3 regions of the Oceanicaulis alexandrii DSM 11625 genome follow, and region 2 is predicted to be linked to each of the others. Evidence: predicted binding sites of a transcription regulator. Region 2 holds the regulator's gene; each other region holds the start of a gene.

Region 1 (9,751 bases), 900 kb from region 2:
AGGGACAAAGGATCCCCCGTCGCGCCCGTTTCATCCCCTGCCGCGCCATAGGCTCCGCCGCCTGACAGCAGCCGGTCCACATTGACGCCCAGCTGTTCGAGTTCCTGACGCATGCGGCGGTTTTCAAAGTTCAGACGTTCGATCTCGCCCGTCTGAACCCGCTGCTGACGCTCCAGATCGTCAACGCGCATCATCAGAGTTTCCGCGACAGGATCGCCTTGCAGCGCCCTCGCCTCGACCTCCGCCAATCGCGCCTCCACCGCATCCAGGCGCGCCGCAAGCTCCCGACGCGATTGCGCCTCGGCTGGAACGGTGATCAGGGCGGTCATCAGCAAAAGCGCTGACAGGGCGGAGAAAAGCGAACGAATCATGGCGCACATGTCCTGTGAAGCGGCTCAGGGCTATGAGCGCTAGTGTCGTCGAGCAAACGGCGAAATCAAGGCGAAGTCAGGAATTGTCCAGCAGACGGACTTCATCGTTCACCAAGAACCAGCCGCCATCCGCCGATTGCTGAAGCCCGAACGTATAGCCATACCCGTCTGCGCGCTGCAGCGTGCATTGAAGCTGGACATGGCTGGGCGTGCAGGACGCGTCACCGCCGGAGCCGGGCAGCGCCACTTGCTCGGAAAAATTCGCAAGATCGGCGCGACTGTCCACGCCCCACAGCCAGTAGGCCTCCGTCCCTTCAAAGACATCCGCGAGAAACGCCGCAGCGCCGCCCTCGTCATAGGGCAGAGCGATCGGCGGCTCGCCCATCGGTTCTTCATGGGGTTCGGAAACCGGTTCTTCAGTGGCGACCGGCTCAGTCTCAGGCGCGCCATACACGCCCGGTGACGGCTCCATCACCATGGAGAGACCGTACAGCGCGGCGACAGCGGCCACCGGCGCAACGACAAGTCCAACGAAAGCTCTGATAATCATAAGGCTGCCCCCTCAAGCAGAAACGCCCGCAAGGATGAACCTTGCGGGCGTTTCGATCAATCCTTTTCAGGTCCGGTCTTAAGACACGGCGCCCGACTGGATCATGGTCATGGCGTTCCGGTTGGTCGCCCAGCAGCTTTCATTGGACTGGCGGCAGACCGGGCGCTCTTTACCGTAGGACACGGTGGAGATGCGCGACGGGTCGACGCCCTGGCTCACCAGGAAGTCGCGGGCCGCATTGGCGCGGCGAGCGCCCAGGGCGAGGTTGTATTCGCGGGTGCCGCGTTCGTCGCAATTGCCGGCGACCAGAATGCGAGCTCCCGGATAGGACGCCAGCCAGGCGGCCTGACGGCGCAGGGTCGCGCGGGCTTCGCTGGACAGCGTGCTCTGATCCAGCGCGAAGAAAACGCGGTCGCCCGCATTCACTTCAAAGTCTTCAACCGAACCCGGGGTCGGACCAGCCGGCTCAGGCGCAGGCTCATAGACCGGCTGCGGCTCAGGCTCAGGCATCGGCGCCACCGGCTCCGGCTGGGAAGCACAGGCGGCCAGCGTGGCGCTGAGCGCCAGGGCGGCAAGAATTGACAGGCGTTTCATATTGGTGTCGTCCCTCTCCAAGCCTATGGCGATCCGCATAGGCAAATCGGTGTGGATGCTATCAGAATTGGCGCGCTTCACACCCCAAAAAAACCCCAAAACGCGCACCTCGGTTAAGACCTTAGCCGAGCAAAGCTCAGTCGATCAAGGGCGACCAGGCCGGGTCGCTCGCTTGGCCCTGCGTCGGCAGGCGACGCAGGTTGAAGCCCGCAAGGTCAGTGCTCCAGATCGAGTACGTTGTTCCCTCGCGTGTTCTGTCGCCCCGTGTGAACAACAGGACGCGGCCATTGGGCGACCAGGCGGGCGTATCCACGAAGTAGCCTTCATAGAGAATTCGCTCTTCGCCCGAGCCGTCCGCAGCCACAACGCCCAGCATGAACTGGCCATTGCGCTGTTTCGTGAAAGCGATCAGATCGCCGCGCGGGCTCCAGACCGGAGTCGTATAGCGACCTTCGCCAAACGTGATGCGTTGCGGGTCGGTCCCGTCCGCGTTCATCACATAGAGTTGAGATTGTCCGCCGCGCGAGGAGGAAAACACGATCCGCTCGCCATCCGGCGCATAGGACGGCTCCACATCATCGGCCGGGTGCGTGGTCAGCTGGCGCAAGGTGCGCGAGCGCAGATCAAAACGGAACAGGTCATGCCCGCTATGGCGCTCGGCGGAGACCACCAGCGCGCGGCCCTCGGGATGGAACCGGGCGGACAGGGACTGCCCTTCGCTGGCGAGCGAGGGACCTGAATCAAACAGCGCTTCCTGACGCCCGGTCTCAAGATCATAGAGATAGCTGGTCGCCCGGCCGTCGCGGAACGACACATAGGTGATCTGCTGGGCGCTCGGCGAATAGTTCGGCAACAGCGCCATATAGGAGCGGTCGGTCAGGAAGGACGGGTTCGCGCCGTCCTGATCCATCACCGCCAGGCGGCGAATGGGCTCGTCATTGGGGCCATAGCCTTCGGACACATAAACGATGCGGGTGTCGAAATACCCGCTTTCGCCGGTCATGCGCTGATAGACGGCGTCAGACACCTTGTGCGCGATCCGGCGCCAATTGTCCGGCGACGTCACAAACTGAAGCCCTTGCATCTGCTGCTCGGTGTTGGCGTCCCACAGCCGGAACGCCACCAGCATGCGGTCATTCTCGTCAATGCTGACCTCGCCGACCAACAAGGCCGACGCATTGATCACCCGCCAGTCGCCAAAGCGGGGGCGAAGATTGATGTCGGTGATGTCTTCAATGAACGCTTCGGGCTCGACCGGGGCGAACAGCCCTGAAGTCTGAAGATTATTCGTGATCACGCGGGAAATGTCGGCGCCAATCTCGGCTTCGCGGGTTTCCTCGCCCAGAAAATCAGGAATGGCGATCGGGGTCGGGTCGAGCGTGCCTTCGGTCACATCCACCACCAGGGGTGTTTGTCCAAAAGCCGATGCGGCCATCACGATCAGCGCAAAGATCGAGGCGAAGAATTGGCGCAGGGCGGTCATGGGAAGCTCCCGGGTTCGAACGACTGGGGTCAGCGATTGCGTTGCGTGTCGACATTGACCCGAAGCACGCGCCATTGGGCGTAGTGTTCGGGAGGCAGAGGATAGGGCTGGCACCGGATCGCGCCACGTATAGCTTTCTCGCCCGCAACTCTCAGGAAGGAATTGGGCGAATTCATGATACGCGCTTCGTCAATCAGGCGCGGCGGAACCGACAGGCGACCATTGCGCTCCAGTCTGATTTCCATGGCTACGCGAAGGTCCATATTGGCGGGCGCATCCGCGTTTGACCGGATGCAGCTGCTGATATGAGACGCCGCCATCGCCGACAGGCTGGCGGTCATCGCCGTGCCCGGCCCCACCTGATTGCGCGTCTCGCCAGTTTCTGCGGGACCTTGCGGCGCGGCGTTCTCACGCGACCGGTCCACCAGCTGGGACAATGCGCCCAGATCCAGGGACGGCTGTTGCGGCTCAGGCTCGCGCGGTCTCGGTGTCGGCTCGGGCTCGGGCTCGGGCTCAGGTTCGGGTTCTGTCGGGGTTGGTTCGGGTTCCGGCTCCGGCTCCGGTTCATCCTGAGGCGCTGGCGGAATGATTTCCGGCTCGGCTTCAGGCTGGGCAGGCTCAGGCTCCGGCGCGGGTTGAGGCGCGGGCGTTTCCGGCTCGATCTCGGGTTCAGGCTCTGGCTCGGGACGCGCCGCGCGCACATTCGTCTCCTGCGCCAGCGTCACCAGCTCCACCGGAACCACCATCAGCTCTTCGGTCAGGCGACGCGATTGCGGAAACGCGATCAGCGCGCTCGCGACCAGTCCCGCATGAACGCACAGGGACAGGATGAACCCCAGGGCCTGACGCATGGCCCGGCCTCCCTATTCCCGGATCGGTTCGGTGACGAGCCCGATATTGGTGTAGCCAGAGGCTGACACCCGGGCCATCACGCGCATGACGTCGCCATAGGGCGCGCCATCGTCGGCGCGGATATAGATGCGCGCTTCAGACCCGGCTCCCGTGATCGCCTGAAGGCGCGGCGCCAGCTCGTCAAACGCCACTTCTGTCTCCATCAGATAGAGCGTGCCGTCTGACTGGATGGTCAGGGTCAAGGGCTCTTCCGACGTGGTCATGGCGCGCGCTTCGGTGTCCGGCAGATCCACCTCGACCCCCACGGTCAGAAGCGGGGCGGAGATCATGAACACGATCAGCAGCACCAGCATCACATCCACAAAGGGCGTGACATTGATCTCGGCGTTGGGCTTGAAGCGGCGACGTCCATTGCCGCCGCCGGTGTCGAGTCCGCCAGCCATCAATCAGCTCCCCCGGCTCGCCAGCGCCGCCAGATCATCCACGAGACCTTCAAGGCGGGAGGCGTATTTGGAGAGGTTTGACGACAGGGCGTTAAAGAAGATCACGGCCGGGATCGCAGCCAGCAGACCCAGCGCGGTGGCGAACAGGGCTTCGGAAATGCCCGGCGCCACGACCGCCAGCGAGGTGTTCTCGGACGCGGCGATCGAGCGGAAGGCGTTCATGATGCCCCACACCGTGCCGAACAGACCGATAAAGGGCGCCGCGGAGCCGATAATGGCCAGAACGCCCAGCCCGCTTTCCATCTTGCTCAGTTCGCGATTGGCTTCGGCGCCACCGCTCTTGGCGACCGCATAGCCGTCCCAGTCGCGCATGGACGCAGCGAGCACCCGGCCGAACGGCTCCTTGGCGGGCTTGGCGTATTTGGCGACCAGCTCGTCCAGCGACCCGCCAGACCAGAAATCGTTTTCAAAGCGCGATGCGCCAGCATGGGCATTATTGAGTTGCAGCCATTTCTCGATGGCGATGGCCCAAGACCAGATCGACATGAACGCCAGGATCGCCATCACCGCTTTCACCACGATGTCGGCGCGCATGAACAAATGCATGATGGTCAGTTCAGTGGCCGGACCCGTCAGCTCAACTGCAACGCTTTCCATGGAAACTCCGCTAGACCCTCGCGCATCCGGCGAAACGGATGCGTCATAATGAAACGCCCTCGGGCTGCAGGTGTAACCGCACGCACGCGTCACGCCAAGCCGAACTCGGCTTCGTCAGTGTGACAGGCTGAGAAAAGACGCAGATTGAGGCGAATTCAGGGAGGATTCTAGCCGGTTACGTAGCGCTGCACCTGATCGAGCATGGTCTTGGGCAAGCGCCTTGGTCGTCCCTGGAGATCAATGCAGGCGGCTTCCACATCCGCCGTGACCAGCACCTCGGCGGCGCACACGACACGCTGGCTGATGACCAGACGCGCGCCTTTGACGGTCTTGAACCGTGTCTCGATGGTCAGGGCGTCATCAATGCGGGCGGGCTTGAGATACTCGACCTGAATCTTGCGCACCGCAAAGCCGAGCGGCGGATCAAGTTTCAGAATCTCGGCATGGCTGACGCCCGCGCAGCGCAGCGCGTCGGTCCGTCCTCGCTCCAGGAATTTGAGATAGTTGGCGTAATAGACGACACCGGTGAAATCGGTGTCCTCGTAATAGACCCGGACAGGCAAATGGTGCGTCTTGTCATCCAGCCAGACGCCGGCATGGGGTTGGCTCATGGTGGCTATTCAAACGACTGGATATGAGTGACGTTGTTAAAATCAAAGACATTTCTCCAAGGGCCGGTTCCATCACTTGAGCCGACAGAGAAGATCGAGAACCCTAGCGCGCCATAGAGGCCGGAGCTGAGGAAATAGTCGCTATTCATGGAATGAGTGAACTCGATGCTCACGTCACACGAGCCGGGCATGACCTGCCAGGACCCGGTGTGAAACTCGCCACTCGAGTTGCAATCAGAGTGGGAAGGGAGCGAAGTCTGGATAGCACCCCTGCCGGGTTGAGAGGGGTCTGGAAAGAAAGTCATCCGCCCCACCCTCGGCGACGGATTCGGGCCTCCCGCTGCCGGCACAAAGCAGATGACCGAGATCACCACCGTACTGAAAGGCGGCGTGTAGGCGCTCTCATCGCAAGCAGATAGATCCTGAGATTGCGCCATGGCGGCGCCCGTCGCCGCAAGACTAACAATCAAGGCTGATGCTGTCTTGAGTATCATATTGTCACCCCTCGCCTATTCCGACCTTGATAAGCAAAACTAGTTTCCAAACAGATCATCATTCAAGTGTTGCGGCATGGTGAAGCCCAGATGCTCATAGGCGCGCTTGGCGGCCACACGCCCGCGCGGGGTGCGCATGATGAAGCCCTGCTGAATCAGGAAAGGCTCGACCACGTCCTCCAGCGCATCGCGCGCCTCGGCGCAGGCTGCGGCCAGCGTCTCAACGCCCGCAGGTCCGCCGCCAAAGCCCTCGATCAGGACGCGCAGATAGCGCCGGTCGAGACTGTCGAGCCCGACCGCGTCCACTTCAAGCCGCCGCAAGGCGCCGTCGGCGACCTTGGCGTCGATCTCCGGCGCGCCGTCTTCCTCGGCGAAATCACGCACCCGGCGCAGAAGCCGTCCAGCGACGCGGGGCGTGCCGCGGGCGCGCTTGGCGATCTCGATCGCGCCATCCTCGCTCATGGGCGCGCCCAGCTTGCGCGCGGCGCGGGCGACGATGCCCGACAATTCCTCAACCGAATAAAACTCAAGCCGCACCGGCACGCCGAAGCGGTCGCGCAGCGGCGTCGCCAGAAGGCCGGCGCGCGTGGTGGCGCCCACCAGGGTGAACGGCGGCAGATCGATGCGCACAGTACGCGCGCTCGGCCCCTCCCCGATCACCAGATCGAGGCAGAAATCCTCCATCGCCGGATAGAGGATCTCTTCGACGGCGGGCAACAGCCGGTGGATTTCGTCGATGAACAGGACGTCGCGTTCTTCAAGATTGGTCAGGATCGCCGCCAGATCGCCCGCCTTGGCGATGACCGGGCCTGATGTGGCGCGAAAGTTCACGCCCAGCTCTTTCGCCACGATCTGCGCCAAAGTGGTCTTGCCCAGGCCCGGCGGGCCGGACAACAGGACATGGTCCAGCGCTTCGCCGCGCCGCCCGGCCGCCTGGGTGAAGACTTTCAGGTTTGCGATGGCCGCAGGCTGGCCCACGAACTCGTCAAACGAGAGCGGACGCAACGCCTTGTCCCGGCCATCGCCGGGGTTCGCGTCTGCAGAGATGATGCGCTCGTCCGGCTCGCTCAACGCGCCAGCTCCTTCAGGGCCGATTTGATCACCAGCCCTTCGGTCGCATCATCGCCGAGCTGACGCAAGGCTTCCGCAGCGGCCTTGCGCGCATCGCTTTCCGCATAGCCCAGATTGACCAGCGCGGAGACGGCGCTTTCACGCATGACATTGTCCGTGCGAGACGACGTGGCGGCTGGCGTATCGGCGCCTGCAGGCGCCAGAGCGGCGGCGAGTCCGGCTGCGCCGGCGCCCAGGGACCGGCCGAGCGGCGGCGCCTTGTCTTTCAGTTCCGTGGCGATGCGTTGGGCGAGCTTTTTGCCGACGCCCTTGGCGCGTTCAAACGGCATGGGATCGCCCAGGATCGCCGAGCTTTCAATCTCGCCCACATCAATCGCATCGAGCATGGCGAGGGCGTGTTTCGCGCCGACCCCTTGCACTGATTGCAGACGGACGAACCAGGCGCGCTCTGAATCGCTCAAGAAACCGAAGAGTTTGAACTGATCCTCACGCACATGGGTCTCGATATGAAGCGACACGGGCTGTCCCGGCTCCAGCCGGGCGAGGGTGCGCGATCCGGCGCTGACCAGATATCCGACGCCATTGACGTCAATGACGGCTTCTTCCTCGCCGACACAGTCCACGACGCCCTTCAGCTTGCCAATCATGACGCCAGTCCTTTCATAGCGGTTCTGTGGTGAGCGTGGCAGACCGCGACCGCCAGCGCATCCGCCGCGTCCGCATCCGCCTTCGAGCCGGGCAGTAAAATCGCGATCATCGCCGCCACTTGCGCCTTTTCTGCGGAGCCGGTGCCCACGACCGACTTTTTCACGAGTTTGGGCGCGTATTCGCCCACCACCAGCCCGGCGCGCGCCGGCGCCAGCATGGCCGCAGCCCGGGCCTGGCCCAGCTTGAGCGCGCTGACGGCGCTGGCGTGAACGAACTGATCCTCAACGGCAGCTTCATGCGGCTTGAACTGCTCAACCAGCACTTCGATGGCGTTGTAGATCACGGTCAAACGCTCCGCCATCGGCGCCTTGGGCGGCGCTTTGATGACGCCATACTCCACCAGCGACAGGCGAGAGCCTGTCTGGTCGATCACCCCCCAGCCCGTGGCGTTCAGCCCCGGATCAATGCCCAATATGCGAATCGAAGCGCTCATCGCTCACACCATAAGGCGCCCAGAACAAAAGGCGACCATTGCATGCACGTTCATCCGTTCAGGTCGCGTTCAGTTTTCTCCAACCCATAATGCGTGTAAGGTTTTAGTCTATGGGGGAGACGGACATGAGTAAGAAACGCAAGCTCTCAAGGCGCTCTTTTCTGACGCAAGTCGCGGGCGGCGTCACAGTGATCGGCGCGGCGGGTCTGACCGGTTGCGCGACCGCCAGCGGTCAGGGTTACACCGGTCAAACGGATGCGGATTCCGGCCCCTATGCGGACGCTGTGGGATATGGACGCAATGGTCGGTATGGCGGCGGGCGCAACTGTACGGACGCCGATCAGGGCAATTATGCAGACCCCGCCAATCAGGGACGCAATTGCCGCGGCCAATCCGGTTACACCGATGCAGACCAGGGCCCGTACGCCGATCCGCCCGGACAGGGCCGAGGGGGCCAGCAAGGCGGGTATACTGATAGCGATCAGGGTCCGTACGCCGATCCGCCCGGACAGGGGCGTGGCGGCCAGCGCGGCGGCGGTCACACCGATAATGACCAGGGTCCGTATGCCGACCCGCCGGGTCAGGGCCGGGGCGGCCAGCGCAGTGGTCATACCGATAGCGATCAGGGCCCCTATGCGGACCCGCCCGGACAAGGGCGCGGCGGCCAGCGTGGCGGCGGTTACACCGATAACGATCAGGGCTCTTACGCGGATCCGGTCGGACAGGGTCGCGGCGGTCAGAGAGGCGGCCGGCGCGGCGGTCGTCAGTGTTCGGATTCTGATTCCGGCCCGTATGCCGATCCCGCCAATCAGGGCCGGCGCTGCTAAACGACATGACCCTATCTGATGTAACGCCGGGCGTGCTGGCCGAGTTGATCGCTCCGCATGCGGCTGAAGCCTTTTTCGAGACGGTGTTCGAGACCCGGGCGCTGCACGCGCCGGGCTCGGCGCCGGATCGGTTCACGCCCCTGATCAGCCTTGCGGCGATTGACGCCATGCTGGCCGAAGGTCTGTTTCGCGAAGGCGATCTGTCCATGGCGCGCGCCGAACCGCGCCTGCCTGACGGCGCCTGGTTGCGCGAGGATGGCCTGGTGGATCGCGGCGAGGTCGCCCGGCTCTATCAGCAAGGCGCGACGCTGATCCTGCCGCAATTGCAGGCGCGACACCGGCCTCTTGCGGATCTGTGCCGCCAGCTGGAGGCGGACTTTTCCTGCCCGGTGCAGACCAATATCTACCTGACGCCGCCCAATGCGCAGGGGTTTCAGACCCATTACGACAATCATGACGTTCTGGTCCTGCAGGTGGAGGGCCGCAAGCGCTGGCGGCTTTATGACGCCCCGGTGGGTACGCCCTATCGCGGCGAACGCTTCACCCCGGGCCGCTTCGCCCAGACCGAGCCTCGCAAAGAGCTGGTGCTGGAGCCGGGCGATGTCCTGTATGTGCCGCGCGGGCTGATGCACGACGCGGTCAATGAGGGCGATGATC
Region 2 (9,751 bases):
CGTGGCGTATTGGGCGTCAACGCTTGAAGGGGCGGTGGTGGGCGCCAACGCCGCAGATCCCGCGTTGCTGGCGCTGTACGGTCTGGGTTTCGCCTGTCTGGTGATCGGGCTGGGGTGGATGCGGCTGGGCGGCGGTGTGCTGGTTTGCGCCGCCTTGGCGCTTTTCATGGTGCAGGCGCCGCCGCAGATGATGATTACGGATGGCGGCGTGGTGCTGGCGCGGTTTGAGGGGGCGGGAGACGCCTTCACCGTCAGTGACCGCAGGCGGGGCCGGTTTGATGCGCGCGTCTTCCTGCAACGCACCGGAGCGAGCTATCGCCCGGAACGTGCGGCGCTGGCCTGCGACTCTCTGGGATGCACGGGGCGCACCGCGGAAGGCTTGCTGCTCGCCGTCACGGATAATCCCGAGGCGCTAGAGGATGATTGCGACCAGGCGGATCTGATCGTCTTTGACGGGGTCGTCTCCGCCTGGCGTAAGCGCCGCTGTGCAGCCTTGCTGTTAGATGACCCGGCGCGCGCCGAACTCGGCGGGCTGGAGTTCTGGGTGCATGAGGGCCGGGTGGTCCGCATGCGCGGCGCCGAGCAGGCCCGGCAGGGCCGTTTATGGGGCGGCGCGCAGGGCAGCTAGCTTATTGAAGCTTGAGCCCGGATTGAGACATGCGCCAGAGCAGGGCGTCGATGCGGTCCTGACCAAAGAAAGGTTCGCCGTTAAACACCATCAGCGGCACGCCCCAATGACCCGCCGCATCCTGATTGGCTTCGTTTTCGAGGATCTGGGCGTCAATCTGGTCGGATTGGGCGTCCGCTTCGGCATTCAGCCAGTCCGGGTCCAGTCCAGCCTTGTGAGCGGCTTCATCCAGCGCGCCGTCATCGGTCCAGGGTGTTTCATAGCCCGCGCTTGCGCCGCCCCAGATGCGCCGGCTGGCGGCGGCGATATACGCCAGCCCGTCGCCGGTTTGCGTGGCCAGAACGCCCAGTCGGTTGAGATAGGTGATGCGCGGCTGTTCAGGGGCGATCTTCAGTGTGCCTAGATCCTGAGCGATCGGATCGGGCGAAGGCGCGCTGATGGGCAGACCCAGGCGTTCCGCCTCGCGCGCCACATCAATGAGCACATAATGGATCCAGCGCGAATCGCGTTCTTCGAAGAACTCAGGGCTGCGCACCGCCAATGGGCGCACAATACGGACATTGAGCGTGAAGCCGTATTGATCGCGCAGGGCCAGCAGGCGCTGTGCTGCGATATAGCTGTAGGGGCTTCGAAACGACCAATAAAGGTCAAAGCTGAGCGCGGTCTGATCTGTCATGGTCTGTGCTGTCCTGATCGGGCGAAGCCCCGAGCGACAATACTAAACCGCGCAAATCAGCGCGCCTAGTGATAGCGCCGGATCAAGCCGACCAGACGCCCCTGCACCTTGACCTCGTTCGGGCCGAAAATGCGGGTTTCATAGGCCGGGTTCGCCGCTTCCAGAGCGATGGAACCGCCCTTCTTGCGCAGCTTTTTCAGCGTGGCTTCTTCGTCATGGACGAGGGCGACAACGATATCGCCGCTATTGGCGGTGTCGCCGCGTTTGATCACCACCAGATCGCCGTCGAGAATGCCGGCGTCGATCATGGAATCGCCATGCACTTCCAGCGCGAAATGCTCGCCGCCGGAAATCATGTTCGCCGGGACGGGCAAGCGGTCGGTTTCATGCTGGATCGCCTCAATCGGCACGCCGGCTGCGATTCGGCCCAGAACCGGCACGTCCACGCCCTGAATGCTCTCTTCGTGAGCGGGGGCGCCGAAGGGCGCTTTCACCACATTGGAGGCAGGCGCTGACGCGGGAGCGCCGGTTTGCGGCAGCTTCAGCACTTCCAGAGCGCGCGCCCGGTGGGCCAGCCGACGGATGAATCCGCGTTCTTCCAGAGCGCTGACCAGTCGATGCACGCCGGACTTGGAGGCGAGGTTGAGCGCTTCTTTCATTTCGTCAAAGGAAGGCGACACGCCGTCTTCAGACAGACGCTTGTTGATGTAGAGCAAAAGCTCGTGCTGCTTTTTGGTCAGCATGGTCGCCTCTTGGAACAAAATAGAAACTTACTAAAAGTGTTCTATGCATGTTCCGTCTTAACGTCAAGTGAAGCTGCGACGCGTTTAGAGCCCCATAAGGGTGCGCGTCGCCGCGGTGACATCGTCCTGCCGCATCAGGCTTTCACCGACCAGCAGAGACTTCGCGCCAGCGTGCTGCAATCTGACAGCGTCGTCACGGGTGAAGATGCCGCTTTCCGCCACCAGAAGCCTGTCATCACCCACCATAGGGGCAAGAGTTTCAAAGGTTTCCAGTGAGGTTTCGAAGGTGCGCAGATTGCGGTTGTTTACCCCCACAAGCGGGCTGGGGAGGGCCAGAGCGCGTTTCATTTCGGCGGCGTCATGCACTTCGACCAACGCATCCATATTCCATTTGAACGCTTCCTCGATCAGCGCGGCGGCGAGGGAATCATCAACGCTGGCGAGAATCACCAGGATGCAATCCGCGCCCAGCGCGCGTGATTCGGCGACTTGCCAGGGGTCGTAGAGAAAATCCTTGCGCAGGACCGGCAAAGACACCGCCGCGCGCGCCGCGACCAGATAGTCATCATGGCCCTGAAAGCTGGGCGCGTCGGTCAGAACAGACAGGCAGCTTGCGCCCCCGTCTTCATAGGCTTTGGCGAGTATGGGCGGGTTGAAGTCTTCGCGGATCAGGCCCTTGGACGGGCTGGCTTTCTTCACTTCCGCGATCAGGCTTAGCCCATGCTCGGTCGCATCGCGCTCCAACGCCGCCTTGAAGCCGCGGACCGGGCTCGCCTGCTGGGCGCGCTCGCAGACCGCTTCATAGGAGAGCGCGGCCTTGCGCTCGGCGATATCGGCGCGCTTGTAGGCTTCAATTCGGTTCAGGACGTCGCTCATCGGGCGTGTTCTCTTCAAGGTTTAAGCGCTTAGGCGTTGCTGGCTGTGACAAGGGCGTCGAGCGCAGCTTGCGCGCGGCCGTCATCAATCGCTGCGCCAGCCAGTTCCGCGCCGGTCTTCAGGTCTTCAGCCAAGCCTGCGAGCTTCAGCGCGGCGGCGGCGTTGATCAGGACGATATCGCGATAGGGGCCTTGCGCGCCCTTCAGGAGGTCTCGGATCGCCTGAGCGTTCTCTTCAGGTTCGCCGCCTTTCAGATCATCCAGTGCGGCGCGGCGCAGCCCTGCATCCTCAGGCGTGATCTCGTATTCACGGATCTCGCCGTCCGGCGTCAGTTCGGCGACATAGCTGACGCCGGTGGTGGTGATTTCATCGAGCCCGTCTTCGCCATGCACGATCATGGCGGCGTCCGCGCCCAACCCGCGCAGGGCTTCGGCCATGGGAACCAGCCATTTGCGGTCAAACACGCCCAGGAGCTGACGCTTCGCTCCGGCGGGGTTTGATAGCGGGCCCAGCAGGTTGAAAATCGTCCGCACGCCCAGCGTCTTGCGCGCCGGCCCCACATGACGCACGGCGCCGTGGTGAGCCTGGGCGAACAAAAAGCCCACGCGCGCCTGACCCAGTGCGGCTTCCACCTGATCAGGGCGGGCGAACAGATTTACGCCCAGGCTTTCCAGCACTTCCGCAGAGCCCGATTTGGAGGAGGCGGCCTTGTTGCCATGTTTGGCGACGACGGCGCCTGCGCCAGCGGCCACGAGGGCGGCGGCGGTCGAGATGTTCCAGGTGCCGCGCGCGTCGCCGCCGGTGCCGCAGGTGTCGATGGCGGCGGCGGGCGCATTGACCGGCGTCATGCGGGCGCGCATGGCCTTGGCGCCGACCATCAGCGCTTGCGGGCTTTCCCCCAAGGCGGTCAACGCCAACAGAAACCCGCCAACCTCCACAGGGTCGGCCTGACCCTCCATCAGCGCGTCAAACGCGTCCGCAAGCGCAGTCTCATCGGGTTCCTGGCCCAGGGCGAGGGCCTGAATGGCGGGACGCATGCGGCTCATGCCGCTTGCTCTGTGGTCAGACCCGCCAGACGCAGGAAATTGCCGATCAGCGCGTGACCATGCTCGGACGCGATGGATTCAGGGTGAAACTGAACGCCGTGAATGGGGCGGGTCTTGTGCATCAAGCCCATGATCTCGCCGTCTTCGGTGTGCGCATTGGCGACCAGCTCCGTGCCTTCGGGCAGGTCCACGGCCAGTGAGTGATAGCGCGTGGCCTGATAGGGCGAGGGCAGGGTCTCGAACACGCCTGTGCCGTCATGGCGGATCGGGCTGGTCTTGCCATGCATGATCGCCTTGGCCTGAATGACCTTGCCGCCAAACACCTGACCGATCGACTGAAAGCCGAGGCAGACGCCAAAGATCGGCAAGTCCTCCGGGGCGTTCCGGATCAGGTCCAGGCAGATGCCCGCTCGATCCGGATCACAGGGGCCGGGGCTGATCAGAACGCCTTGAGGGTTCAGGGCCAGGGCGTCCTCTGCGCTCATCGCATCATTGCGGATGACGCGGGTCGGCGCGCCCAGCTCCTGGACATAATGAACCAGGTTGAAGGTGAAGCTGTCATAATTGTCGATGATCAACAGCATGGAGGGCTCGCCGCATCCGTGAAAACTGATGTGGAACTTAAGCAAGGCGACACGCGCCGCCAACCGCGACTCGCTGTAAATAGGCACGGATGATCCGTACTGCTTCATATGCGCCGCATCTGGGCTCTGCCCTGGCCGCCGGTTTCATGCTGGTGGCGGCGCTCGCTTATAATCTGGGCGCCAATAGCAGCGAGGCCGAAGCGCGCGCCGTCGCGGCGCCTGCTGACCTCGACTCCCGCCAGCTCGCCTCGTCCTGGCCCGGCGTGATCCGCGTGGAGGCGGCGAACAGGATCGGCGCCGCGCCCGAGCCTTCAGTGGTTGAGACTTCAGTCCTTACCTCCGAGCCCGTTGAGCCGACGCTTTTGACGCCGCCTCTGACGTCAGGGCGGCCGCAACTGGCGGTCATCATTGACGATGTGGGGCTGGATGTCGCGGCGGCCCGGCGACTGATCGCGCTGGATGCGCCTGTCACCTTGTCTATTCTGCCCTATGCCGATGCGGCGTCAGCGCTCGCCCGTGAAGCGGGCGCGGCGGGGCGAGAGGTTTTCGTGCACCTGCCGATGGAGCCGGTGGGCGTGGAAGATCCTGGCCCGCACGCCCTGACCGAATTTCAGAGCCCGTCCGAGATGGCCTCGCGCATCGGCTGGGCGTTTTCGCGTGTTCCGGGCGCTGTGGGATTCAACAATCATATGGGCAGCCGTCTGACGTCTGACAGACGCGCCATGGACGCCATGTTTTCTGCCAGCGATCTGCCGCGCTCCATGCTTTTCGTGGATTCGCTGACCCATCCGCGCTCTCAAGCGGCTTCCGCAGCGCAAGCGGCCGGTCTGACTGCGATGACCCGCGATGTGTTTCTGGACCATGTGCCGGATGAGGCGTCAGTGAGCGTTCAGCTCAACCAGGCCCTGGCTCTGGCGCTGCAGAACGGGCAGGCGATCGCCATCGGCCATCCGCGCCCTGAAACCCTGGCGGTGCTGGCGGATCTGTCGCGCCGGGCGGAGGCCGTAGGCGTGGAGCTGGTCACGATCAGCGCTCTGGGCGCGGCTCAGGCTCAAGCCCAAGTCCAAGACAGCTAGACGAAACGCCAGGCTTCGGCGGCGGCGCGGAACAGGGCGCGCGCCTTGTTCACTGTCTCCTGGTGTTCGGATTCCGGATCGGAATCGAGCACGACGCCTGCGCCGGCCTGCACATGCATCTGGCCATCCTTGACGATGGCGGTGCGCAGCGCGATCGCCATGTCCATATCGCCATTGGCGCCGAAATACCCCACAGCGCCGGCATAGATGCCGCGGCGATAGGGCTCGAGTTCGTCAATGATCTCCATCGCCCGAACCTTGGGCGCGCCGGACACCGTGCCGGCGGGGAAGCCCGCCATCAGTGCAGAAATCGCGTCTTCGCCGTCCGATAGCTGGCCTTCCACATTGGAGACGATGTGCATGACGTGGCTATAGCGTTCGATGATCTCGCGCTCGGTGACGCGAACGGTGCCCGCCTTGGCGACCCGGCCCACATCATTACGGCCCAGATCCAGCAGCATCAGATGTTCGGCGCGTTCCTTGGGGTCTGCGCGCAGATCCGCCTCATGGGCCTGATCGGCTTCTTCGGAATTGCCGCGCGGCCGGGTTCCGGCAATCGGTCGCACGGTGACGGTGTCGCCGCGCAAACGCACCAGAATTTCCGGGCTCGAGCCCACAATGGCGAAGCCGGGCAGGTTGAAGAAATACAGGAAGGGCGACGGGTTGGTCCGACGCAAGGACCGGTACAGCGAGAGCGGCGTCGCTGAGTAGGGCGCGGAAAACCGTTGGCTCGGGACCACCTGAAAAATATCGCCGGCGCGAATATAGTTTTTCGCGGTCTCGACATTCTGGCGATATTGCGCCGGTTCCATATTGCTGACCGGTTCAGGCATCGACCAAGGTTCGGACGCGCTCGCGATCGGGGCCGGGGCGTCGAGCCGGGCGAACACCGCCTCGATCCGGCGCCGCGCGGCGTCCACCAGCAATTCCGGGTCGGCGCCTGGCGCTGGACGAATGGGAGCGGCGGCCAGGATTTCCTGGCGCAAGGCGTCAAACACCACCATCACGCGTGGACGCAGCAATTGACCCTCGGGCAGGCCCAGCGGTTCGGGTGCGGCCTGATCGGGCAGACGCTCGACCTGACGGATCATGTCATAGCCCAGATAGCCGAACAGGCCCGCCGAGATGGGCGGCAGGCCCGACGGCAGTGTGAGTCGGCTCTCTGCGATCAGTTTGCGCAACGCGTGCAGCGGCTTCTCTGCACAGGGTTCAAACGCGCCTGGCGCAACGCCGGGGGCGGGTGCGTGGGCGATCTCGGCCTGATCGCCGCGGCAGCGCCAGATCAGGTCCGGGTCAAGGCCAATGGCGGAATACCGGCCTCGAAACGCGCCGCCCTCCACACTTTCCAGCAAGAAGGTGTTGGCGTTATGGGAGGCGAGTTTCAGATAGGCAGAAACGGGCGTCTCAAGGTCGTCAACGCGCGTGGCGGTCAACAGCACGGTCTGACCGCGCGCGCACAGCTCGGTCGCCGTGTCGAGATCCGGAGCGAAGACGGTCATATAACGCCTGAGCCTGTTACTGCAGCTGTGTCCGGCCCAGAGCCTGATCAATCAGGGTCTGGTCCGTACGCACCTCGTACGCATTGATCAGCGCGCTGGTGACGATCTGTGTGGCGTCGTTGCGAAGCTCGTTCGTCAGCTCTTGCTGTGAGGGGCGTTCCGCCTGCGCCGGATCAACCGAGATCACATCATCGACGAGGACGATAGCGCGGGTGGTCTGGTTGCCGGCGCGCGCGGCGAAGCGCTGGCCTTCGGGCAGACGGAAGGCCTGGCCCACCAGCTGCGCGCTGAACGGCCCTGCGGTTTCGCCGCGGCCCAGAACAGCGGTTTCCACGCGTGCGCCCGTGCCCAGGGACTCGGCGATGGCGTCCAGGGTTTCACCAGCCTCAAGGCGCGCTTGCGCATCGTCGACGAGCGTTTGCAGACGGTCATCCGTTTCACGCACCATCCAGAATTGCGCGGCGTCTTCGCGCACTTCAGAAAGTTCGGACAGACGCGCCGGCTCGATCTCATCCACGCGCACCACGAAATAGCCGCCGTCTTCGCCATAGCTTTCAAGGTCAGTGGCGAAGCCCTGCTGGGCGCTGAACGCAGCCGTCAGCAGATCGGGGTTTTGCAACAGGGTGAGCGCCGGTTCGCGATCCGCGGAGTAGCCGTTGGCGGCGACGAAATCGATCCGTTCCGCGATCAGGCCCGCCTGCATGGCGGCTTCTTCCAGCGTCGCGCCATTGCCGCGCGCTTCCTCAAAGACGCCCAGCGCATCCAGCATCATGCCCTCGGCGTTGTCACGCGCCAGTTCATCGCGCAATTCAGCCTCAAGCTCCGACAGCTCTGGCGTATCCGGGTCGGTCGCCGCGTCGATGCGCACCACGCGCCAGCCCAGCTGGCTCTGAACGGCGGCGATGTCGCCCGCCGCCATTGTGAAGGCCCGGTCAGCGATCTGACTGTCAGGGACCTGATAGGATTGCACGTCGGCCAGAGCGACTTCCTCGCCCAGGCTCAACTCGGTGACGATGGTCGAGACGGTTTCGCCCGCGCTCAGACGAGCGGCGGCGGCCTCGGCGGTCTGCTGGTCGGGCGCAGGCCATTGGGTCAGCGAACGGGTTGCGGGTTCCGCCAGGTCTCCGTTTTCAAGCCGGAAATCATAGAGCGCCTGAAGGTCCTCATCAGACACTTCGACATCGCGCAGGAAATCGGTCGGGCTGACACGCATCAGGGTCAGGCGGCGCTGTTCGGGGCGTTCAAAGATGCGCGCGTTTTCGCTGATGAAAGCGGTCAACGTGTCGTCATCGGGCGCTTCAGGCGTGTCCACCAGGCTCGGCTGCAGGAAAAGGGCGCGCAGGCTGCGGCGCTCGCCATTGTAAGCGGCGCGGATCTCGCCAAAGATCTCGGGTGCATAGACGCCGCCCAGGGCCGCGGAAACGAACTGGCCACGGCGCAGCTCGCTGGTGATGTCGGATTCAAACTGGCGCTCGGCCAGAGGACCGCCATAGCCATTTTCGCGCAGGACCGAGGCGTAGGTGCCGGGATCAAACTGGCTGGTGAACGGATTCTGGAAGGCGGCGATGGAGCGCAGGGTCTCAAACAGGGTGTTGTCAGAGATCGACAGCCCCATCTGATCGGCCTTGGCGTCGACGGCGGTTTCCGCGATCAGGCGTTGGACAACAGAATCACCCAAGCCCATCTCGTCGGCCTGCTCGCGGGTGATTTCGGGGTTGTCGCGCTGGATCTGGAACAGTTGGCGTTCATAGGTGCGCGCCAATTCTGATGCGCTGACCGTTTCAGGCCCCACCACGATCGCAGCATTGCTGTTGTTGCGGAAGATATCGTTCACGCCCCACAACGCAAAGGCGGCGATGAGCAGCGCGATAATCATACCGCCAATGATGGGCGAACGGGCGAGCGAGCGGATAAGCGACAGCATTGAGCGTTCCAGATCAGGCCAAAGGGCTGGTGAGCATAGCGGCGGGACCGTAGCCGGGTGGGGCTTGTGCGGCAAGCAGGCCAGTGCGTTGCGGCCACACTCTTACACTGCTATTTCAGCGCGCCGCGCCTGTTGGACGCGAGCGCACGACATAAACACTATAAAAAAACGGGGATGGCGATGACGCGGCGCAAGCTAGTGGCTGGCAATTGGAAGATGAACGGTCTGGTCAAGGACCGCGACTTTCCAAAGGCTCTGTCTGACGCCCTGGGCGAGGAGCCGCGCTGCGATGTCCTGCTGTGCCCGCCGGTGACGCTCTTGCCCCTGATCGCGGCGGACAAGCCTGATTGGCTCTTGCTTGGCGGTCAGGATTGCGCGCCGCAGGCGTCGGGCGCGCACACCGGGGATGTCAGCGCCGCCATGCTGGCGGATGTGGGGTGCATGCATGTGATCGTCGGCCATAGCGAACGCCGGGCGGACCATGGTGAGACCAATCAGTTGGTGAAGGCGAAAGCCATTGCCGCGCTGGACGCGGGTCTTAGGCCGATCGTCTGCGTCGGCGAGACGCTGGACGAGCGTGAATCGGGCGAGGCGGAAGCCGTGGTGGTCAGCCAGTTTCTAGCCAGTTTGCCAGAGTGTGCGGCGGACAAGATCGTCATCGCCTACGAACCGGTCTGGGCGATTGGTACAGGCCGCACG
Region 3 (9,751 bases), 1.2 Mb from region 2:
GCGCGGGGCTGGCGGTTTATGGGTCCCCGGGTCAAGCCCGAGGACCGAGATGTAGAGTAGAACCCTCTCGGCCTTCGGACTTGATCCGGAGGCCCATGCGGCGTTTCAGACCATGCCTTACTGCAGATCCGTGCGCCGGGCGCTGATCACGCGCCAGCTGCCGTCGGTTCGGGGATTGAGCAGCCAGACCGTGCCGGTGACGCGCGCGCCGTCGCCGGGGTTCAGTTCAGGATAGACGGTGCGCGCGGCGATCAGGGCGCGGTCGCCATTGGCGCTGAACACAGGGCGGCTCGGTTCGATGCGGACGGCTTTGGCTGCGCGCGGGGCTGAGGCGCGCACCCGTTCCGCCCCATACTGCTCGGCGAGCGCTTGGGCGCAGGGCGTGGCGCGTCGGGATTGATTGTCGGCGAGAAACGCTGACCACAACGCCGCATCGGCGTAGAGCCGGTCATCGCCGACTTCTTCATAGGCCGCCTCCCAGGCGCGCATTTCGCGTTCGGCTTGGCTCAGGCCGACATCGCGCTGCAGGGGGCTGTAGGCTCGCCAATAGGCGCTGCGCAGGGCCTGATCTGTCGCGCTAGAGCGCCAGGTCGGCGAAAATCCCATCTGCCGCACATAGGCCCACCGGTCAGAGCCCGCTTCGGGCCAAAGCCCGGTGCGCTGCGCCAGCTCGGCGCTGTCGCCGCTTTCAGCAGCCGCCCCCAGAATCGGACTCAGCACCGCTGTCGTCACCGCACAGTCGCGATCCGCCCGCCGATCCGGCGCGCTGGCGCAGGCTGTGAGGAACAGAAGTGTGAGGAGGGCGATCAGGCGGGGCATGGGGGCTTAGTCCTCGCCCTCGCGGCACAAAACAGGCAGGCGGGCCGGGTCAGGCATCTGAGTTGCGGGTTGCGCCCCTGAAGGTGAGAAGATCTGTGCACCCACATAAAGTTGCTCATTCATGCAGTATTCGTAGGGCGCCGGCGCCAGGCGCCAGTTTTGCAGCTCCTGATGCAATGCATGACTCAAGGTGCGCTCTGCGCGATCAACATCGGATAGGCAAGCTACATCGGGGTCATTGAGCGCCCCGTTACTGGTCGGGCGCGCTGCAAAGGTGCAGACCATGTGCGTTGCGCCATGCTCGGCTGCGCGCATGGGAAAGAGGATGTCCGTTTTCAGGAGCCATTGGCCCGGAAGGGCCTGCCAGCCCGCGCCATCTCGCTGGAAGGCTAGCCTGTCGGCGAGGTTATAGCTGGAAAATCTGGCTAGTCGTCGTGACGGCAAGTCAATCTGGGCCAATACTCTGTCGGCTTCAGCCTGCAATCCGTCATGACCTTCCGGGCATTGAGCCGTGATCTGCTCTGGCGCGCGTCTGGGATCATCGCGTTCGGAGACGCCGCGCAGGCCGCACTCAACGCTTTGTGGGTCCTGCGCAGCCAATGCCAGCGCGGCGAGCCAGATCATGGATATCCCCCTCTTTTAAAGAGAGGGTGCCCCAGCCTTTCTCGCTCATCAAGCGAGTTCGCGCTTATTGGTCTTTGTCTTCATCGCCTTCAATGGTTTCCGGCGGGTTGGCGACGAGTTTGCCGGCGGCGAGGTCCATATGCGGGACCGCCGCCTTGGTGAAGGGCAGAAACCAGACGCCGTCAGGGCCTGAGATTTCCAGAAGATCACCGGCGCCGAAATCCTGCACCGACTTCACCTTGCCAAGCGCTTCTCCCTCAAGGTCTTCCACATTCAGCCCGATCAGGTCTGAATAATAGAACTCGTCTTCCTCAAGCTCCGGCAGGGCGCTGCGCGGGGCGTGCAGGAGCGTGCCCTTCATCGCCTGCACCTGCTCGCGGGTGAGGTTTTCCTTCAGCCGGATCGTCACGGTGCCGTTGGGGCCGGGTTTGGCTTGCGTCGGGGTCAGGATCACCGCGCCGGATTTATCCAGGAACGGGCCATAGCTGCAGACTTGGGCAGCGTCGCCGAAGGGCTTGATCTTCACATCCCCGCGCACCCCATGGGCGCCCGCGACAGCGGCGATGACGACAAGCTCTTCTTCAGGTGCGGGCATGGCGGGATCCTTTTCTGGCGCTCTGTCTGCCCTGAAGAGCGCTCCAGCTCAAGACGGGCGCTGCGCGCGCTCTCTTTTCGGTTTAGCTGAAACCCCGGCCAAGCGCAGCGCAGAGCCGGGGTCTCCATCAGGATAAGGCGCTTTACGCGGAGGGAGGTCCCGGGTCTTCGCGATGCTCGCCCGGGAATTCAAACTCCCTACGGCATGCCGCCCTGAAAGGCTTCGGTCTCGCCCGAGCTGGCTTCATAGAGCGCGACAGCCCCGCCACAGCCGGGCTGAACGCATCGAAGCGCGGTCTCCACCTGATCAAGATGGGCGTGCTGGAGGGCGCGGCGGGCCAGCAATTCCTGCGCGGTGTAATAGCGCGCCGCGCTGCAGGTCTTGCAAAACGCCTCCAGCCGACTCTGCGGCGGCAGATCGTCAAGGCGAAGTTCGGTTTTCCAGGTCATCACCAGAAGTCCTCGGCATAGGGAATACGTGTGAAGGCGATCTTGCCGCCCGCATAGCCGCCCGGCGGCGGGGTCCAGACCCCTTGGGTGACAAGCGACTTGGCGTAGCGGCTGTTAAGCGAGTCGATGGCGTCCTGCAGCGCGTTGCGGCGGGCGCGGTCTTCAGCGTTATCCTCCACCAACCAGTCGGTCTGAGTGACGCCGGGATCATCGAGATCGCACAGATACATGCCCGCCCGCATGGGCCGCGCGCGGGGGTCAGAGCGTTGCGCCGCCGCCCAGAGCGCATCCAGCGCTTTCAGACAGTCGCGGTCGGTGCGGGCGCTGTGCAGGGGAAGCTCGCCGCTCCAGCCGCCGTCAATGTGGCGCAGCCACAGCCCCATGCGCCCGGCGGTGCGGCCATCGCGGCGCATGCGGCGGGCGGCCTTAACCGTCAAAAGCCGCGCGCAGTCATAGGCGCTGGGCCAGCTGCGATGGCTGGGCGGCAGGACGCGGCCATGGCCATACATGCGGCGCTGGGCGGCTTCGGCGTGGATGTCGTAACCGTGCAGCGCGTACCAGAAGCGCTCGCCCGCCACATTGCGCCACAGGGCGCGCATCTGTTTGGGCTGCAGCGCCCACAGCGCTTTCATGTCCGCCACGCCCGCCTTCAGAAGGCGCTTGCGCATGGACGAGCCGATGCCGGGCGCTTCCTCGATCGGGCGCTTGAGCAAGGGCCCCGGCAGGTCTTCAGGGCGCCAGATGGTCAAGCCGTCGGGCTTGCCCAGCTTGCAGGCCATTTTGGCGAGGAAGCGGTTGGGCGCCATGCCGATGGAGGCGGTGACCACGCCGTCGGTTTCCGCCGCGATGCGCGCCTTGATCGCGTCCGACACGCCTTCGGGGTCGGCGATGGCGCGGGCGTCGAGCTTGCAGGTCAACTCGTCGATGGATTTCACCGCCCCGATGGGCAGCACGGCCCGGATCTCGGCGAGCATCACGGCGTGCATGCGGCGATAGAGGTCGGGCTTTTGATCCACCAGGATCATGTCGGGCACGGCCTCGCGCGCCTCGCGCACGGTCATGACAGAGCTTGCGCCCTTCGCCTTGGCTTCTTTCGAGGCGGCGATGATGCAGGTATTGCGCGCGCCCTTCATGGGGATCACCCCGACGGGGCGCCCCCGCAGGCGCGGATCGGCGTATTGCTCGACGCTGGCGAAGAAGCTGTCAAAGTCGAGATAGAGCTGCTCGATGGTGTCGGGTTTGCGCATGTGTCTGTTCCGCAGGCGGCTGTCCGCTTTGGAACAAAGATAGAACAAATGCATTCAGGGAAAAACCCGAAAGAGTCACACCGGCGTCGAATGCGCTGACTCCAGATGTGAAAAACCCCGCCGCGTTTCCACGGCGGGGTTGATCAAATGCCTGGAAAAGAAAGTCCTATTCGGACTTTTCTTCTTCAGCCGGAGCGGCGGCGGCAGCGGCTTTGGCTTCTTCAGCTTCAGCGGCGGCGGCCTTCTTGGCTTCTTCCTTTTCGAGACGCTCGGCAGCGCGCTCTTTGGCTTTTTCGCCCGGCTCGGCTTTTTTCGGGTTGTTGCCGTGGGTCCACTCATAGACGCCGGCGTCTTTCAGGAAGCGCGCCACGCGATCGGTCGGCTGGGCGCCTTTCTTGATCCACTCGGCGGCTTTCTCGGTGTCCACAGCCACGCGGTTGTCGTGGTCTTTCGGGAGCATCGGGTTGTAGTGACCGATTTTCTCGATGAAGCGGCCATCGCGCGGCATGCGCGAGTCGGTGACGACGATGCGGTAGTACGGACGCTTCTTGGCGCCGCCACGGGCGAGACGAATTTTAACAGACATGGATGTGGTCCTTTAAGGTCATTTTTTCTTCGAGAGGCCGAGCGGAAGGCCGTCTGGCCCCAGTGGTCCGCCGATACCCGGCAATCCCTGGTCGCCTGGGCCGCCCAGCCCCGGCAGGTCGGCGCCCTTGGGCGCGTGTCCTTTGAGAAGATCAGAGGCCGCATCGCCGAGACCGGGGGGCATTCCGCCGCCCATGCCCGGCATGCCGCCGCCCATTCCGGGCATTCCAGGCATTCCGGGCATGCCGCCCTTTTTGCCCTTCTTGCCCATCTTCTTCATCATGTCCGCCATCTGGCGGTGCATTTTCAAAAGCTTGTTCACCTCCGGCACAGCGACGCCGGCGCCCATGGCGATGCGGCGCTTGCGGCTGGCTTTGAGGAGGTCAGGCTTGGCGCGCTCCTCGCGGGTCATCGACAGGATGATCGCTTCCTGGCGCTTCAGCGCCTTGTCGTCGAACCCGGCATTGGCCATCTGGGCCTTCGCCGCCTTGTTCATGCCCGGCAGGAAACCCATCATGCCGGAAATGCCGCCCATTTTCTGAAGCTGGCGCAGCTGGTCGGCCATGTCTTCAAGGTCGAACTTGCCCTTCGCCATTTTCTTGGCGAGGCGCTCGGCTTTCTCGTGATCGACCTCGGCGGCGGCTTTTTCCACCAGCGAGACGATGTCGCCGCGCCCCAAAATACGGCCCGCCAGGCGTTTCGCGTCGAACGCGTCCAGCCCGTCGACCTTTTCAGAGACGCCCAGGAACTTGATCGGCAGGCCGGTGACCCAGCGCATGGACAGCGCAGCGCCGCCGCGGCCATCGCCATCCATCCGGGTCAGCACCAGGCCGGTCAGCTTCAGACGCTCGTCAAAGCGCTTGGCGGTCTCCACCGCATCCTGACCGGTCAGGCTGTCAGCCACCAGAAGGGTTTCACGCGGCCGCGCCACATCGGCGATCTTGGCGGCTTCGCCCATCATCTCTTCATCGATGGAGGTGCGGCCCGCGGTATCCAGGATCACCACGTCATAGCCTTGCAGGCGACCCGCGCTCATGGCGCGCTTGGCGATCTCGACGGCGGACTGACCCTTGACGATGGGCAGGCAGGCAACGCCGGCCTTTTCCGCCATCTGCGCCAGCTGCTCCATCGCCGCCGGGCGGCGGGTGTCGAGCGAGGCGACGAGGACTTTTTTCTTCTCGCGCTCGGAAATGCGTTTGGCGAGCTTGGCGGTGGTGGTGGTTTTACCCGAGCCCTGAAGACCCGCCATCAGAATCGCCACGGGCGGCTCGCCGGTGAGGTTCAGGCCCTCGGGCTCGCCTTCGCCGCCAAGCAGCTCCACCAGACCGTCATGGACGATCTTGATGACTTGCTGGCCGGGGCTGACCGAGCGGATGACGTCTTCGCCGATCGCCTTTTCGCGGACCTTGGACGTGAAGTCCTTCACCGCAGGCAGGGCGACATCGGCTTCCAGAAGGGCGACGCGGATCTCGCGCAGGGCGGCGTCCACATCCTTTTCCGACAGCGCGCCGCGCCCGGTCAGGCTGTCAAAGACGCCGGAAAGCCGTTCTGAAAGTGAGTCGAACATGTGTTCGCCTGCCTCGTTTCGCTTCTGGTCACACCGATAAGGTGTGGATCAAGCGCGCACGCCGCAACCATCCCACTGGACGAGCCTTCGTCGAGCGGGAGACCTCGCCCGCCTCCGGGCGTTTTATCCTGATCATTGCAGGACGCCGTGTGCGGGTAAGGCAAGCGAGTGGCGCTTGCACTGAAGCGTGGGCGTTTACGCGGGGGGCGGGGAAGAGTCAAGGGAAAGCGGGATTCGCTGGCTTACTGGTTACTTTGTCGTCTCCAAGATTTCACTGCGCTCTCCGTATCAGACTCTGGGACTTCCCCACGCCAATGGTCCCAAAAATCGATAGTTGCGCTACTGGGCTTAAAGCGAGGCTCTGAGACCATAACCCTCGTAGGTAACAAGCTTGCATCCCCAACCACTAGAGCCTCGCCAATGTCGAGGACAGGCAAGAGGTCACCGAAACCTCCAAGGCTATCTGGCAGCAGTCTTCTGATGACAGACTGATCGTCTCCATTGGTTAGCCGCATAGCGATAACATTGTTGCACTGGCTAAGGACGGTTCGGTTAACCTCAGAGGGCCGCTGACTAATGACCACAAGGCCTACACCGTACTTGCGACCTTCCTTGGCAATACGCTCAAAAATACCGACAGAAATTTCGTCCACTGAGTCAGAGGAGGTTCGTTCGGGGATGTAGAGGTGTGCTTCGTCACAGAACAATGCAATTGGGTGGCGCTTTTCGGGACGGGTCCATTGACTGACTGTGAAGATCAGCCTTGCAACTAGGCTTACCATTAATGGCAGTATGTCGGACGGAACCTCAGAAAAATCGATAATTTTTATTCCCCCCTTATTGTCGGCTTGCGAGCCACGGCCGCCGACTAAGAGGTGCGTAACTTCAGTTAACCACGACAATTCCATGCAAGCTGCTGGGGGTTGAAAAAGGAACCCTAAGCGCCGGTCGCTTCGTTTGGCTTCGAACCTAGCAATAAGGCGACTTAGTTTGTCGAAGTATGGTCCTTGCTTTTCTTTGGTGCCGGCCCCTGGAACCATCTTCGTATTAAGATCAATCAGCGCTTGATGAACTGTATCGATGTCAAACGGAACTGGGCTATCGATCGTGAAGTTCGCTAAAATATCCGCATGATCTGTTGCGTCTAGGTTAGCCCTCTTCGCATCCGTGATGCAGCGAGTCATAAGCATCGATTGATTAGGCGCATTTTGGTCGGATCTATCTACGAATAATGAGACAAGCGCTTCATACCCAAGGAGCCAGTACGGCAAATGCAGCACACCATCAGCTAGTCCCCGATCTTGGCCAATGTCTCCTGGCCCAGCGATCCGAAAATGCCGAAATTCGTCGCTGGTTAGGGTTTGATATTCGCCGTGGATGTCAAACACGATCACATTAGCCTGCGGCAACTCTGCAATTTGGTCCAAGAGCCGTGCAGTTGTGTAAGACTTTCCCGATCCCGTGCTGCCAACGACAATGGCGTGTCGCTGAAACAATCGATTTCCGTTCAGATACGCTTGCGCACCCTCATCAAGAGCATATCGGCCAAGATCAAGTTGCGGGCCATCCCCAGAGACCTGTGAGATGACCTTCATGAAGTTCGTGAGGCGTTCTCCTTCAAGAGCAAAGCAATCAGCGTCAATTTCGGGAACGGTTTCGAGCGTTCGCTTAAAGACGTTTTCTTTAAGGCCGTCTTTGTCCGCTAGCGTCCCTATTAGAGCTACACGGACTAAATTGTTTTCTGGAGGCGCTGTGTCCGGATCATCAACTTGTTCAGTCTCTTCGAGTTCAAGGCCGGGTTTGCGTGTAATTTTTGAAACGATACCGATGAGGTGCTGGCCAGCTTTTGAGCTTCGGAGTGCTGCGAGTCGATTGACCTGAATTCTTTTTAGTCTTTCCAGCTCATCAACGCGCACCGTTACAGTCGCTGTGTCGACGGCTATGATCTTGCCGAGGCTCTCGTCATCATTGAAATCCAGAATGCTCATAAGTACCCCCTAGAAACCGACTAATTGATTGAGTTCGTATAAATCCCAATAATTTCCGCCGGACACTATGACCCCATCTGGATGGTCTCGATTATAGACTTTTGTTCCATCAACATCGTGTTCAAGCGCGAGATAATGCCGTCCAGCGTTGTTTCGGAGGAAATTCTTAGCTTCTGGCGTCAGAGTCCGCGCGGCCACCAGTATCGGCGCATCATGTACGCGGCATCGATTCTCCAGCTTCGGGTGTATGTGACTATCCCGGAATCCATACCCCAAACAAACAAATGCCGAGGCAGATTGAAGAACGCGATCCGCACCCTGGATGGCGCTACGGAAAGGCTCGTCGTGAGTCCGTTGGTACTTGCTTACGCCAGGAGTCACGATGAGTGGGGTGAGGCCTTCTGGGAGTTCACTCGTCATCGGGAGCGACAGAACGCCACCACTTGGGTCAATAAACCAATCTAACGAACCATGAACCTTCCAAATTGACACCGTTCGAGCTGGCTGGTTGCCCTGTTTGAATAGTAGGTTTTCAGCACCATCCGCCCGTCGAAGGTATCCTGGGAGGAAGCCTGTACTGTGGATGTACCCACCAGAATCAGAAGCGTATTCTGCCACTCGGTCATAATTGGTGGTTACTACGTGAATATTGCGATTAGTACTTCGAAAGAGGCCACGAAACAATGATCGAAGGGGGAAGATAGTTTCTGACTTGATGGCGGATTTCAATAGCTCATAGTCGTCTTGTGCAATGAAGTCCCACGTCGAACGGACGATCTTTACCACCAAAGATGGGGGAAGTTGTTTGCCATCAAGTGCGGCTTCCAAATGGTCTCCGTTGGCGAGTGCCGTTCTGACAAGCAGCCACGCGTCTCTCTCCTCGTCCCCCTCCGTGATTACAGAATCGCGAAGCCATGTAGCGAGGTCGCCCATACCGCGAATGCCATGGGGGATAGAAGCCCCACTGCCGAGTACGATCACTGGATTTTTCTGTACGCAATCTTGGCAGAGCCGAGCAAGAGTTTCTAGTTCCATGCGATCTCTCATTGGGGAAAGCGTGTGGAGGAATATTCTTTATAGGGGATTTCAAAGCAAGAGAGAGGAACTGGCACTCGATGAGTGGAAGGCCTCTTTTTATTCTTCCTGCCCTAAACGCGCACGCGCCGCCGCCTGACCTAACCGAAGGGATGGTCCCGCACCGCGCTCTCGCACGCCGCCAAGTCCGGATGGGGCTGGGCGGCGCGATAGAGCTGGTCCATGCGGGGCGGGCGCAGGAAACAGCCGTTTTTGTCAAAAAGCCCTGAATAGGACTGCCCCGTCTTGATCAGATACTGATCATAGTGAATGGTCAGACGATTGATCAGATAGAACTGGTCGCAGAGGGCGGCGAGTTCGAGAATGTCGTCGGGCTGCTCGCCTGTCACGATCCAGCGCAGATAGCGGAAGGTCACGCTGAACAGGGCATCGGGCGGGTCATCATACGGCCCCATGAAAACGCCGTCGGCGATGGCGATCTCACAATCAATGGCGGCGAGCTTGCCGCGATAGGCGGCCTGACGCGTGGCGTCAAAATCTGGATCTAGCGTCCCGCACGCCTCCAGTATGCGCTGCTCATGGGGTTCAAGACGGCTGCAGCCCGTCAGAACGAGAGCCAGAGCCATGCAGACGAGGATCATACGCATCTTTCCAGCCTTTCCTGCCCTCTAGCCAAACGGATGGTCCCGCACGGCGGTCTCGCACGCCGCCATGTCAGGGTGCGGCTGGGCGCGTTGGTAGAGCTGATCCATGCGCGGCGGGCGCAGGAAGCACCCCGCCGCGTCATAGCGTCCGGCATAAAGCTGGCCGGTCGCTTCCAGATGATGGGTGAAAATCAGCGA

What was found. The regulator LexA, encoded in region 2, represses DNA repair genes until DNA is damaged. The targets are predictions, from matches to a motif close to ATGTTCCNCTTGTGTTCC.
Region 1: the regulator LexA is predicted to act here: its motif matches at 8,289-8,306, upstream of ruvC (crossover junction endodeoxyribonuclease RuvC).
Region 3: the regulator LexA is predicted to act here: its motif matches at 3,765-3,782, upstream of G405_RS0106510 (Y-family DNA polymerase).

What each region holds. Positions count from the first base shown of each region.
Region 1 covers NZ_ATUP01000001.1:1,012,738-1,022,488, forward strand. Annotated here, with positions in the region: gene ybgF (tol-pal system protein YbgF) at 1-371, opposite strand, end outside; gene G405_RS0104940 (hypothetical protein) at 448-921, opposite strand; gene pal (peptidoglycan-associated lipoprotein Pal) at 1,000-1,515, opposite strand; gene tolB (Tol-Pal system beta propeller repeat protein TolB) at 1,652-2,998, opposite strand; gene G405_RS16920 (hypothetical protein) at 3,028-3,849, opposite strand; gene G405_RS0104960 (ExbD/TolR family protein) at 3,862-4,293, opposite strand; gene G405_RS0104965 (MotA/TolQ/ExbB proton channel family protein) at 4,297-4,950, opposite strand; gene ybgC (tol-pal system-associated acyl-CoA thioesterase) at 5,118-5,561, opposite strand; gene G405_RS0104975 (hypothetical protein) at 5,567-6,055, opposite strand; gene ruvB (Holliday junction branch migration DNA helicase RuvB) at 6,095-7,126, opposite strand; gene ruvA (Holliday junction branch migration protein RuvA) at 7,123-7,773, opposite strand; gene ruvC (crossover junction endodeoxyribonuclease RuvC) at 7,770-8,267, opposite strand; gene G405_RS0104995 (hypothetical protein) at 8,393-9,094, shown strand; gene G405_RS16385 (cupin domain-containing protein) at 9,100-9,751, shown strand, end outside.
Region 2 covers NZ_ATUP01000001.1:111,412-121,162, reverse strand. Annotated here, with positions in the region: gene G405_RS14615 (ComEC/Rec2 family competence protein) at 1-628, shown strand, start outside; gene G405_RS0100580 (2-hydroxychromene-2-carboxylate isomerase) at 630-1,304, opposite strand; gene lexA (transcriptional repressor LexA) at 1,370-2,047, opposite strand; gene trpC (indole-3-glycerol phosphate synthase TrpC) at 2,132-2,923, opposite strand; gene trpD (anthranilate phosphoribosyltransferase) at 2,953-3,969, opposite strand; gene G405_RS0100560 (anthranilate synthase component II) at 3,966-4,553, opposite strand; gene G405_RS14610 (divergent polysaccharide deacetylase family protein) at 4,643-5,629, shown strand; gene trpE (anthranilate synthase component I) at 5,626-7,128, opposite strand; gene G405_RS0100545 (peptidylprolyl isomerase) at 7,145-9,052, opposite strand; gene tpiA (triose-phosphate isomerase) at 9,233-9,751, shown strand, end outside.
Region 3 covers NZ_ATUP01000001.1:1,328,396-1,338,146, reverse strand. Annotated here, with positions in the region: gene G405_RS0106530 (hypothetical protein) at 118-819, opposite strand; gene G405_RS0106525 (hypothetical protein) at 826-1,443, opposite strand; gene rimM (ribosome maturation factor RimM) at 1,508-2,038, opposite strand; gene G405_RS0106515 (hypothetical protein) at 2,236-2,487, opposite strand; gene G405_RS0106510 (Y-family DNA polymerase) at 2,487-3,734, opposite strand; gene rpsP (30S ribosomal protein S16) at 3,901-4,320, opposite strand; gene ffh (signal recognition particle protein) at 4,339-5,886, opposite strand; gene G405_RS0106495 (ATP-binding protein) at 6,129-7,874, opposite strand; gene G405_RS16775 (SIR2 family protein) at 7,884-8,909, opposite strand; gene G405_RS0106480 (hypothetical protein) at 9,050-9,556, opposite strand; gene G405_RS0106475 (hypothetical protein) at 9,578-9,751, opposite strand, start outside.